2 regions of the Azospirillum sp. A23 genome follow, and region 2 is predicted to be linked to the other one. Evidence: predicted binding sites of a transcription regulator. Region 2 holds the regulator's gene; the other holds the start of a gene.
What was found. Region 2 encodes LexA, which represses DNA repair genes until DNA is damaged. Its sites were predicted from a motif close to ATGTTCTANTTTGGTTC; they were not measured.
Positions count from the first base shown of each region.

Region 1: a site for LexA is predicted at 1,514-1,530, ahead of ABNQ40_RS29105 (PA0069 family radical SAM protein). Genes of this name have one in related genera too.

Region 1 is NZ_CP170667.1:2,453,797-2,460,152, reverse strand. It holds gene ABNQ40_RS29110 (hypothetical protein) at 1-346, shown strand, start outside; gene ABNQ40_RS29105 (PA0069 family radical SAM protein) at 396-1,487, opposite strand; gene ahcY (adenosylhomocysteinase) at 1,707-3,005, shown strand; gene ABNQ40_RS29095 (TIGR03862 family flavoprotein) at 3,082-4,260, opposite strand; gene ABNQ40_RS29090 (hypothetical protein) at 4,423-4,689, opposite strand; gene ABNQ40_RS29085 (SH3 domain-containing protein) at 4,942-5,913, opposite strand; gene ABNQ40_RS29080 (hypothetical protein) at 5,924-6,356, opposite strand, start outside.
Region 2 is NZ_CP170667.1:1,434,380-1,440,735, reverse strand. It holds gene gltX (glutamate--tRNA ligase) at 1-8, opposite strand, end outside; gene ABNQ40_RS24180 (ComEC/Rec2 family competence protein) at 165-2,318, shown strand; gene lexA (transcriptional repressor LexA) at 2,392-3,117, opposite strand; gene glp (gephyrin-like molybdotransferase Glp) at 3,329-4,558, opposite strand; gene moaC (cyclic pyranopterin monophosphate synthase MoaC) at 4,563-5,054, opposite strand; gene ABNQ40_RS24160 (GNAT family N-acetyltransferase) at 5,051-5,560, opposite strand; gene trpC (indole-3-glycerol phosphate synthase TrpC) at 5,565-6,356, opposite strand, start outside.

The DNA.
Region 1 (6,356 bases), 1.0 Mb from region 2:
GGGGCTGTTCGCCGGCCTCGATACTCCAGCCTCCAAGCGGCAAACCACGCAACCGGATCGTCAGCCCGTCCCCGAACTCGACGACGACCTTTCCGGTAGCCTGTGCGAGGGCACCGCGGATTGCCCTCTCTCCCCCGGGGAGAGGGAGGGGACCCGCGCCGCAGGCGTGGGGAGGGTGAGGGGGCCGGCGCGCGATCCGCGCGCCGCCAAGGGGCATGCTGCCCCTTGGCAATCCCCTGGCGCGGTCGTTCCGTCCGCGCTGCCCCCCTCACCCAACCCTCTCCCCAGGGGGGAGAGGGCTTATAAGCTGTCGCCTTACCCAACGGCTCTGCCGCGCCACCGGTAGGCGGCGGATGGAACATCGGCCGGACAGCGTTCCACGCTGTTCCATCCCCTCACAGAAGCGACAGCTGGTCCCCAATCGCCGGCGGCACCCGGAAACGGCTGCAATCGAGCTGCCAGCTCCGGCCGCCCAGCCCATGCTTCCGGCAGGCCAGCGTGAAGCGGTGGCGCAGAAGCTCGGCATAGGGGCCGCTGCCCTTCATCCGCGTGCCGAAGCCGGAGCGATAGAGCGCGCCGTCGCGGCTCTGCCGCATCAGGCTCAGCACGCGGTCGGCGCGGTTGGGGGCGTGGACGCGCAGCCATTCCTCGAACAGCGAGGCGATCTCCAGCGGCAGGCGCAGCAGGATATAGTTGGCGGCAGTCGCCCCGGCGCCGGCCGCCGCCTCCAGGATGGCTTCCAGCTCATGGTCGTTGAGTGCCGGGATCATCGGGCTGGCAAGGACCGCCACTGGCACGCAGGATTCCGACAGGGCGCGGATCGCCTCCAGCCGGCGCGGCGGGGTGCTGGCCCGCGGCTCCATCACCCGGGCAAGATCGCGGTCCAGCGTCGTGACCGAGACCGCGACCGACGCCAGCCCTTGCGCTGCCATCGGTCCCAGGATGTCGAGGTCGCGCAGCACAAGCGCCGATTTGGTGATGATGCTGACCGGCTGGTTGAAGTCGCGGCAGACCTCCAGCACCCGGCGGGTGATCCCCTCCGTCCGCTCGATGGGCTGGTAGGGATCGGTGTTGGCCCCCAGCGCCAGCGGCTGGCAGACATAGGATTTCGCCCGCAGCTCCTTGGCCAGCAGCTCCGCCGCGTTGCGTTTGGCGAACAGCTTCGTCTCGAAATCCAGACCCGGCGACAGGCCGAGATAGGCGTGGGTCGGCCGGGCGAAGCAATAGATGCAGGCATGCTCGCAGCCCTGGTACGGGTTCACCGAGCGGTCGAACGGGATGTCGGGCGACTGGTTGCCGGTGATGATCGACTTGGCCGAGGCCGGCGAGACGCTGGTGCGGACCGGATCGGACAGCGCCTCGTTGCCGCTCTCGGCATAGCCGGTCCAGCCGTCGTCGGTCAGGACGCGGGTCTCGCGTTCGAACCGCCCGGTGGCGTTGCTGACCGCCCCGCGGCCCTTGATCGGGGATCGCCGTATCTCGTCCATGGCCGCAGCTTAGCCGGGGCAAAATGGAACGTAAAGCGAACAAACGGGGCAAGGTGCCTTCATCGCTTCCGCTGCCGAACAAACATAAAGATATCTTTATGCTTGCATGGTTCCGGGAGCGCTGATACACCGATGGCCAATTACAGCGGCAGGGCCGGGGATCCGGTGCGCCTGAAATTCCGCTGCCCGACCGTCACCGCCCACCAGGAGTCATCCCTCATGGCCGCCGAATTCACGGACTACAAGGTCAAGGACATCAGCCTCGCGAACTGGGGCCGCAAGGAGATCACCATCGCCGAGACCGAGATGCCGGGCCTGATGGCCCTGCGGTCGGAATTCGGCGCCTCCAAGCCGCTGGCCGGTGCCCGCATCGTCGGCTGCCTGCACATGACCATCCAGACCGCCGTGCTGATCGAGACGCTGACCGCGCTCGGCGCCACCGTGCGCTGGTCCTCCTGCAACATCTTCTCGACCCAGGACCAGGCCGCCGCCGCCATCGCCGCCGCCGGCATCCCGGTCTTCGCCTGGAAGGGCGAGACGGAGGAGGAGTTCTGGTGGTGCATCGAGCAGACGCTGCGCGGTCCCGATGGCTGGACCCCGAACATGATCCTGGACGATGGTGGCGACGTCACCCAGATCATGCACGACAAGTATCCGGAGATGCTGGCCGACGTCCGCGGCCTGTCGGAAGAGACCACCACCGGCGTCCATCGTCTCTATGAGATGATGAAGAAGGGCACGCTGAAGGTTCCGGCCATCAACGTGAACGACAGCGTCACCAAGTCGAAGTTCGACAACCTCTACGGTTGCCGTGAGTCGCTGGTCGACGGCATCAAGCGCGCCACCGACGTGATGGTCGCCGGCAAGGTCGCCGTGGTCGCCGGCTATGGCGACGTGGGCAAGGGTTCGGCCGCCTCGCTGCGTTCGCAGGGTGCGCGCGTCCTGGTGACGGAGATCGACCCGATCAACGCGCTCCAGGCCGCCATGGAAGGCTATCAGGTCGTGACGATGGAGGATGCCGCTCCGCAGGGCGACATCTTCGTCACCGCCACCGGCAACGTCGACGTCATCACCATCGACCACATGCGGGCCATGAAGGACCGCGCCATCGTCTGCAACATCGGCCACTTCGACAGCGAGATCCAGATCGACGCCCTGCGCAATCTGGTCTGGGAAGAGGTCAAGCCGCAGGTCGACGAGGTCGTGTTCCCCGACGGCAAGCGCCTGATCGTGCTCGCCCAGGGCCGTCTGGTCAATCTGGGCTGCGCCACCGGCCACCCCAGCTTCGTGATGAGCGCCAGCTTCACCAACCAGGTGCTGGCCCAGATCGAGCTGTGGACCAACGCCGCCAACTACGAGAACAAGGTCTACGTCCTGCCCAAGCACCTGGACGAGAAGGTCGCCCGCCTGCATCTGGACAAGATCGGCGCCAAGCTGACCACCCTGACCGACAAGCAGGCTGCCTACATCAGCGTGCCGACCGCCGGCCCGTACAAGCCGGACCACTACCGCTACTAAGCGGTTGCGGGGTTGAAAAAGAAGGGCCGTCCTTGTGGGGCGGCCCTTTTTCTTTGGCTGTTCTTCAAAGGAAGAGTCAGCTGTCTTGCGGGTTTCCTGCGGCCAGCCACTCCACCATCCCCTTGCCGGCCGCCACGCCCATGGCGAAGCAGCCCTGCAACAGATAGCCGCCGGTCGGCGCCTCCCAGTCCAGCATTTCGCCGGCCAGGAACAGGCCGGGGCGGCGGGTCAGCATCGACCGCTCGTCCAACTCCGACAGGCGGACGCCGCCGGCCGTGGAGATCGCCCGTTCGATGGGGCGGACGCCGGTCAGCACCATCGACAGCCCCTTGATCTGGCGGGCCAAAGCCACCGGGTCGGTCAGGTCGGTGGCGGGGGCGAACTCGCGCAGCAGGGCGGCGCGCGGGCCGGTCAGGGACAGCGACTTCTTCAGGAAGGTGGACAGCGACTCCGCACCGCGGCGGCGCAGGCGTTTGACCAGTTCGGCCTCGGCCATGTCCGGCAGCAGATCCAGCGTCAGGGTCGCCCAGCCCTCCGCCGCGATGGCGTCGCGCAAGGGCGCGCTCAGCGCATAGACGGCGCCGCCCTCGATCCCGGTTTCGGTGATGACGAATTCGCCCTTCAGGCGCCGGCCGGCAGCGGAGAGACCGACGCTCTTCACCGGCTGGCCGGCGAAGCGGTCGCGCAGGTGATCGGACCAGGGCACCTCGAAGCCCATGTTGGAGGGAACCAGCGGCGCGACCTCCACCCCCAGCCCTTCCAGCAGCGGAACCCAGCCGCCGTCCGACCCGGTGCGCGGCCAACTCGCCCCGCCCAGCGCCAGCAGGGTGGCGCGCGGGGCGACGGTCACGCTTTCCTCGCCCTGGCGGAAGGTGAGGGCGCCGGTCGCGTCCCAGCCGGTCCAGCGATGGCGGCTGTGCAGGGTCACGCCCAGACCGTCCAGCCGCCGCAGCCAGGCGCGCACCAGGGTGGAGGCCTTCATCTGCACCGGGAAGACACGGCCGCTGCTGCCGATGAAAGTCTCGATGCCCAGCCCGGCCGCCCAGCCGCGCAGGGCGTCGGGCGAGAAGCCGGCCAGCAGGCGGCGGAACAGCGGTTCGGCGGCGCCATAGCGCGGCAGGAAGCGGTCGAGCGGTTCCGAATGGGTCAGGTTCAGCCCGCCGCGCCCGGCCAGCAGCAGCTTGCGCGCCGGGGTGGGCGTGTGGTCGAACACGGCGACCCGCAGGCCGGCGGCCGCGGCGATCTCCGCCGCCATCAACCCGGCGGGGCCGGCGCCGACGATCGCCACGTCAGGGGTGAGGTGGGGCACTTGGAAACGCTTTCACGAAAGGGATCGCCCCCGCCCATCCCATGCTGCGCGGGCAGGGGCAGGGGCACGGGCGGGGGCATGCGGGGCTCGGCCTCGGTTCCCCGCGGATCAGTCCTCGTAATCCTGGTCCTGGGCCACTTCCTCGGCCAGATCGGCGGCGAGGTCGGCGAAATAGCCGGCATCGACCTCCAGGCCGTTCTCCTCGCAGATGCGCATGAAGATGCGGTAGGCATGCAGGATGGCGACGTCGAGGACGACGAGGTCCCCTTCCTCGCTGTGGCGGTCGGTGATGTCCCGCTCCTGAAGGGTGCCGACGATGTCGTGCGCGGCGGCCTGCAGGACCGCGTCCATGGCTTGCTTGTGTTGGGTCGACATCGTGTGAATCCTCGTTCCGGTCGTGCTTCGCGTCCCCGCCCGGCCGGACCGGCGCCGCATGGCCGGCGGGGGTGGTCGAACCGTCGGAGGAAACGGGCGCGTCGGGGGCTCCGTTCGTCCGCGAAAGTTCGGCCTCCCCCTTGTTGTAGAATCCTTTTTCACGGCCGAACAAGCCCCTTCACGGGGGGCCGGGGCGGGTCCTTCCGGGTAGCCTCGTACCGGCCATGGAGGGGGCGGTGGAAGGAGGCCGCTTCAGCGTGCGACGGGGGCCAGCAGGGGAGCGCCGACATAGCCCAGCGCCTTGCCTTTCCGCCCCACCTTGTACCAGCCGCCGATGGCCTCCAGCACGGTGACGCGGTCGCCGGCCTCCAGCACATCCAGCACCTTGGCGTCGCAGACCGGGGCGACCCGCAGATTGCCGGCGGCCCGCAGCCGGGCGACGGTTCCCCCGGAAAGCTTTGGCCGCTGCACCCGTCCGGGCAGGTCGTCGGGCAGGGCGCAGCCGCGGTCCTCGCGGTCGGCCCTGGCATAGCGGCCGGGCTTTGTGGCGGTTGCGGGCTCGGTGCCGGCGGTCCGCGTGGGCACGGCTTCGGCCAGATAGGCGCTGGTGACGTAGCCCTGCGGCTTGCCGCTTCGGCCGATCCGCTGCCAGCCGTCGGACGGCGCGCCGAAGGCCGTCACCCGCTCGCCCTTTTCCACCGTGTCGAGGACCCGGCCCTTGGCGTCCGGCGTCGCCCGCAGGTAGATGCCGGCGGTGGCGGTCATCGGCCGTTGCGCGGGAACGACCGAAGGCTGCCTGGCAGGGGCTTCCTGTGAAGCCGGCTCCTTGGCGACAAGTTGGGGTGCTGTCTCAGCTTGTGGCTTCATCGCCGGCAGCGGTGGAATCTTGACGGCCGGCGGTGCCTCCGCGGCCTTGGGATCGGGCGCCTTCGCGGCCGCGGCCGCTACCGGGGGCGGAGCGGGTTGCAGGCCGGGCGGTAAGAGCGGACCCGACAAGGGACCGGGTGCTTCCGGGGGATGCTCCCAGAGCACACCGGGAGTCAGGGGTGGGGAAAGCGCCTGTGCCGGCGTCAGGCGGGGAAGGGCGACGATGGGGGCGGGCGACGGGGTCAGCCGTTCGGCCGCGCTGTCCGTCAGCGCGCCGGCCGGGCAGCCGAACGGGCTGCCCAGCAGCAGGGCCGGTGCCGCGATCCGCAGCCAAGCGATCAGCCGCGCTCCAGCCATCACCCCCTCCTCAGTCGAGCGTGATGCGGGCGATCAGCGTCGGCAGCGTCTGACAGCGCAGAAGCCCGTCGAGCGTCCGGTGTTCGGCCAGCCGCAGGGTCAGCGCGCAACCGAAGGAGTTCACCGCCAGTTCGGTCTGCGCCAGGGTGCCGATGATGCTGGATGAACGCGCGATGCTGTAGCCGGGCGCGCCCAGCTTGCCGGCCAGCGCGCCGTTGACCGGGCTGAACCCGTCGATCTCCAATGTCATCGGTCCCAGATTCTGCACCACCACCTCGGAACTCGGATCCTCCTTGGTGGCGTAGAGCTGGACCGGGACGGCGCGGTGTCGGGCGATCCAGTCCTTCAGCGCGAGGTTGGCGACCACCGGGTCGCGGCTTTGCAGCGCCGCCTCCATCGCCGTCTGGCGCAGCGCCGGGTCGTTGCCGCCCAGCGCCGCTTCG
Region 2 (6,356 bases):
ACGGTCATCGGTCTCTCAATTTCCGGTTCGGCGCTGGTATGATGCGCCGGTGGTTCGACACCGTGGTTTAACACAGCCACCTGGCTTGGAGGCAATGCGATGCGCGCATGGACGGTCGTTGAGGGGCTCGCAGATGGCATCGCTGCGCCTGGAATCCGTTACCGGTGACGGCCGCCGGCTGGCCGGAGGAGGAAACCGACGGTCCCGCGACACTCGGCGGACGTTGGCGGCGACTGCTGGCGCGCATCGGCGGGCGACTCGTGGCGCTCGCGGAGGCGGAGGGTGAGCGCTGGGTGCTGTGGCTGCCCGTCGCTTTTGGGGCCGGTGTGTCGTTCTATTTCGGGCTGCGGCAGGAGCCCGACTGGTGGATCGGCGCGGCGGCGGTCGGCGGCTGCACGGTGCTGGTGCTGGCGCTGCGGCGATGGTTCGCCATGGCCGGCGTGGCGATGGCGCTCTTGATGCTGGCGGCGGGGTTCCTGGTGGCGCAGGCGCACACCATCCGCATGGCGGCACCGGTGCTGAGCCGCAGCATCGCCGGTGCGACCGTCACCGGCCGGGTGATGGCGGTGGAGCGGCGGCCGGGCGCGACACGGATCACCCTGCGGGACGTGAGCATCGGCAAGCTGGCGCCGGAACGGACGCCGGCCGCCGTGCGCGTCCGCCTGTCGGACCGCTTCCCGGCACCGGCGCCCGGATCGGTGGTGCGGCTGCGGGCGACGCTGCTGCCGCCGCAGGCGCCGGCCGAACCCGGTGCCTTCGACTTCCAGCGGCGGGCCTGGTTCATGGGGCTGGGCGGTACGGGCTTTGCCACCGGTGCGCCGGAACTGGTCGAGGCGCCGCCGGTGACGGGGTGGAGCACGGTCGCCGTCGCCTTCGAGAAGGCGCGCGGCGCGATTGCCGAGCGGGTGGTGGTTGCCATCGGCGATCCGGTGGAGGCGAGCGTCACCACGGCGCTGCTGAACGGCGAGGAGTTCGGCATCCCGGAAGCGACGATGGACGACTTCCGCAACAGCGGGCTGGCGCATCTGCTGTCGATCTCCGGCCTTCATGTCGGCATCGCCGCCGGCATCCTGTTCTATGTCGTGCGGGCGTTGCTGGCGGCGGTGCCCTATATCGCGCTGCGCTGGCCGATCAAGAAGATCGCGGCCCTGTTCGGCATCCTGTCGGCGCTCGCCTACACGCTGCTGGTCGGGGCGCCGCTGCCGACGGTGCGGTCGGTGCTGATGACCGGCATGGTGATGGGGGCGATCATGCTGGACCGCCACCCGCTGAGCATGCGGCTGGTCGCCTTCGCCGGGCTGGTCACCATGGCGATGGACCCGGAGGGCATGCTGGGGCCGAGCTTCCAGATGTCCTTCGCCGCTGTGGTGGCGCTGATCGCCGCTTTCGAGAAGGGCAGCGTCAGGCTGGCGGAATGGCGGCGCGATGCGGGATGGATCGTGCGCGGGTTGTTCTATGTCGGCGGGATTCTGCTGACCAGCGTGGTGGCGACGCTGGCGACCTTGCCCTTTTCGCTCTTCCATTTCCAGCAGATCGCCTTCTATGGCGTGCTGTCGAACCTGATCGCCATTCCCATCACGTCCTTCTGGGTCATGCCGTGGAGCCTGATCGCCTACGCGCTGCTGCCCTTCGGACTGGAGGCGCCGGCGCTGATCGCCATGAACTGGGGCGACCGGGCGGTGATCTGGACGGCGGAGTTCTTCGGCCGTCTCCCCTGGGCCTCGCTGACCGTGCGGGCGATGCCGGCGGACGGGTTCGCCCTGCTGGTGATGGGAGGGATCTGGCTGTGCCTGTGGACGCGGTGGTGGCGTTGGCTGGGAATGCTGCCGGTCCTGGCGGGGCTGGCCTCGCCGATGCTGGCGGTGCGGCCGGATGTGCTGGTGGCCGGCGACGGGACGGTGATGGCGGTCAGGCTGCCGGATGGGCGGCTCAGCGCGTCGGTCAAGGGCGGCGGGCGGATGACCGAAACCTGGCGGGAGCGCGATGGCGAGCGGTCGGTGGCCGATGCCTGGCCGGCCGACGGGGGATGGAGCGGGGGAGGGCGCTCGCTGGATTGCGACGCGCTTGGCTGCCTGTACCGGGTACGGGGAAAGACGGTGGCTTTGCCGCGGCTGCCGGATGCGCTGGACGAAGACTGCGGGGCGGTCGATGCGGTGGTGACGGCCGAGGTGGCGCGGCGCTGCCGGGCGGACCTGGTGGTGGACCGCTGGACCCTGCGCCATGAAGGCGCGCATGCGCTGACGGTGACCGCCGAGGGGGTGACGGTGGAGACGGTGCGCGGGCTGCGGGGAGATCGGCCCTGGACCGGAGGAAAGTGAGAGGAGCTTGGACCTCACCGATCCCATCCGCCGCGGGGACGGAGGAGAGGATCGGCGGTCGGGCAGGAAAAGCTCAGTACTTGCGCACGAGACCGACCAGCTTGCCCTGTACGCGGACGCGGTCGGCACCGAAGATGCGGGTCTCATAGGCGGCGTTGGCGGGTTCCAGGGCGATGGTGTTGCCCTTGCGGCGCAGGCGCTTCAGTGTCACTTCGCCCTCGTCCACCAAAGCGACGACAATCGTGCCGTTCTCCGCCGCATCGCAGCGCTGGATGACGATGGTGTCGTGATCGAGGATGCCGGCCTCGATCATCGAGTCGCCGGAAACCTCCAGGGCGTAATGGTCGCCACCGGTCAGCATGGAAGCGGGGACGTCGACGAAGGCGCTGTTGTCGCGCAGAGCCTCGATGGGCGTTCCGGCGGCGATCCGGCCATAGAGCGGGAGCTGGACCGTCTCGTTCGCGGCGGCCGGGGTCGGGGCGGGTGGAGCGGTATCGCGGCCGGCGAAGGCGAAATCGCCCTTGATGACGTTGGGCTGGAACTTCGGCTTGGCAGCCGCGGTCCGGTTGCGGGAGGCGTCGAGACCCTCGGGAAGGCGCAGAACCTCCAGCGCACGGGCCCGGTGGGGCAGGCGGCGGATGAACCCGCGCTCCTCGAGCCCGGTGATCAGGCGATGGATACCCGACTTGGACTTCAGGCCCAGGGCGTCCTTCATCTCGTCGAACGACGGCGAGACACCGCCCTGGCCAAGCCGTTCGTGGATGAACAGCAGCAATTCGTGCTGCTTGCGCGTGAGCATGGATGCCTCCCGGCCTCGGCCAGACTGAAGATGGAACAAAAACTAAACGTTGCTCCATGTTCTAGTTTGGTTCCTGCTGCGCGTCAAGCCCCCCATCGGCTTCTTTTAGAACTTGTGTGGAACATTTGGAACGCTGTGAAACAGTTTTCCGGGTGATGTTCACCTGTTCCAGTCTTCGTCCAAGCGCCATGTCCTGGCGCTCTGTTCAAGTCTAAATGCTGAGCACCCCATCCGTCAAAGGAAGCACGGTCACCATGGCGCCGGCCGGCTCCGGGTCGGCATTGGGCGGGCGGGGGATCAGGCAATCGGCCTGGGCGTACAGGGTGGTGATGGCGCTGTCCTGCCGGGCGAAGGGCGTGACGGTCAGGACACCGTCCGGGCCGGCGGCGAGGGTGGCGCGCAGATATTCCTCGCGCCGGTCGTTGGCCCTCAGCGCGCCGGTCAGGCGGGCGCGCAGCGGCACGCGGTCGTCCTCCGGCGGCAGGCCCTGCAGCACGCGCAGGATCGGGCGGAGGAACAGGAGCGCCGTGACGCCGGTGGACACCGGGTTGCCGGGCAGGCCAAGCAGCGGCACCGACCCGGCACGGCCGAACATCAGTGCCTTGCCCGGACGCATCGCCACCGTCTGCACCTCCAGCGCCACGCCGCGTTCGGCCAGCACATCGCGCACGAGGTCGTAATCGCCATGCGCCGCCCCGCCGGTGGTGACCAGCAGGTCGCAGCCGGCGGCTCCCTTCGCCAGGGCCGCCACACTTTCCGGCGTGTCCTTGGCGACGCCAAGATTATGGGCGAGCCCGCCCTGGGCGGTCACCAGGGCGCAGAGGCCGAGCGCATTGGTGCTGACGATCTGGCTCGGACCCAGCGGGTCGCCGGGCAGGGCGATCTCATCGCCGGTGGCGAGGACGGCGATGCGCGGCCGGCGGTGGACCGACAGCCACGGCACGTTGCCGCCGGCGGCCAGCGCGATGTCGCGCGCGGTCAGGCGCCGTCCCTTCGGCAGAAGCTCCTGACCGGCCGTGAAGTCGAAGCCAGCCTCGCGGACGAAGCGGCCGGCGGCCACGGCGCGGCCGATCCGCACGGTGGCCTCGTCGACGCTGCAATCCTCCTGCATCACCACGGCGTCGGCACCATCGGGCAGGGGAGCGCCGGTGAAGATGCGCACCGCCTCACCCGCGCCGACGCTGCCGGTGAAGGCGTGGCCGGCGGCGGATTCGCCGATGCGGCGCAGCGGGACGGGGGCCTCGGCGGTCGCGGCGGCGATGTCGGCGGCACGCAGGGCCCAGCCATCCATGGCGGCGGCGTTGAAGGGCGGCTGGGTCAGCCGGGCGACCACCGGTTCGGCCAGCACACGGCCGAGAGCGTCGGGCAGGGCGACGGTCTCCGCCGGGAGGGCGGTGAAGGCCGACAGGATGCGGGCACGCGCCTCGGCGACGGAGATCATGGCGTCAGGCTCCGGTGGAGGAGGACGCGCCCCACTTGCCGCTCTTGCCGCCGGCCTTGTGCAACAGACGCACGTCGGTGACGGTCATGCCGCGGTCCACCGCCTTGCACATGTCGTAGACGGTCAATGCTGCGACGGTGACGGCGGTCAGCGCCTCCATCTCCACGCCGGTCTGGCCCTTCAGCTTGCAGGTCGCCGTCACGTCCACCGCGTTGCGGGCGGGATCGCAGGACAGGTCGACCTTGACCGAGGTCAGCATCAGCGGGTGGCACAGCGGGATCAGGTCGGGCGTGCGCTTGGCCCCCATGATGCCGGCCAGCCGGGCGACCGACAGCACGTCGCCCTTCTTCACCCCGCCCTGCATGATGAGCGCCAGGGTTTCCGGCTGCATCAGCACGGTCGCCGCGGCTGTCGCGGTGCGTTCGGTGTCCGCCTTGTCGGAGACGTCGACCATCACCGCCTTGCCCTCGGCGTCGAAATGGGTGAAGCCGGTCATCGCACGGTCTCCGTCAAAAGCTTTTCCATGAAGACGCTGACGCCATTGTCTTGGTAGCAGGCATAGGGGCCGCGGTCGGTGAATCCGGCCTTGCGGTAGAGCGCCAGCGCCTCGGGCTGATGGATGCCCGATTCGAGCAGCAGGGCGTTCAAGCCCTCCGCCTGTGCCAGTTCCTCCAGCCGGGCGAGCAGACGGTCGCCGATGCGCTGTCCACGGGCAGCGGGATCGACATACATCCGCTTGATCTCGCCGTAACCGGTCGGATCGACGCGGAGCGCCGCGCAGCCGACCGCAACGCCGTCCTTGCGGGCGACGAGGAAGCGCAGGTCCGGCGCCTCCAGTTCGCCGATGTCGAGCAGGTGGCAGGTATCCGCCGGGTAGAGATCCAGCAGATAGCGGTCGAGCGCCGCCACCAGCGCGATCACGGCATCCTGGCGCGGGCTCTCCGCAGCGATCAGCACATCGGCTCTCGCTTCTGCTCCCGTATCGGCCACCACATCGGTCATCGCATCACACCGGAGCCAGCAGGGCGCGGGTGGCGGCGGTGACGTCGGCCTGCCGCATCAGCGATTCGCCAACCAGGAAGCAGCGCGCCCCGACCTTCGCCATCCGGGCCAGATCGGCGGGGCTGTAGAGCCCGCTTTCCGCCACCAGCATGCGGTCGGCCGGCACGTTGGCGGCCAGCTCTTCCGTCGTCGCAATATCGACCGCCAAGGTCTTGAGATTGCGGTTGTTGACACCGAGCAGAGGAGTCCTCAGCAGCAGCGCGCGGTCCAGTTCGGCGCGGTCGTGCACCTCGACCAGCACGTCCAGGCCCTGGGCGATGGCGGCGTCCTCGATCTCCGCCGCCTGGGCATCGGACAGCGACGCCATGATGATCAGAATACAGTCGGCACCCAGCGCGCGGGCTTCAACGATCTGATAAGGATCGACCATGAAGTCCTTGCGCAGGACCGGCAAATCCACCGCAGCGCGGGCGGCGACCAGATACTCGTCCTTGCCCTGGAAATAAGGCTCGTCGGTCAGCACCGACAGGCAGGTCGCACCGCCCTCGCGGTAGGCACGGGCCAGCGCCGGCGGGTCGAAATCGGGACGGATCAGGCCCTTGGACGGGCTCGCCTTCTTGATCTCGGCGATCAGGCCGTAGCGGCCGGCCTCGACCGCGGCGCTCAGCGCCCGGATGAAGCCGCGCGGCGGGTTGCTCTCGTTGGCGGCCCTGGCGGCGGCCTCCACCTCCGACAAGGGACGGGCGGCCTTGCGGGAGGCCACCAGGGCGCGCTTGTCGTCGTTGATGCGGGTCAG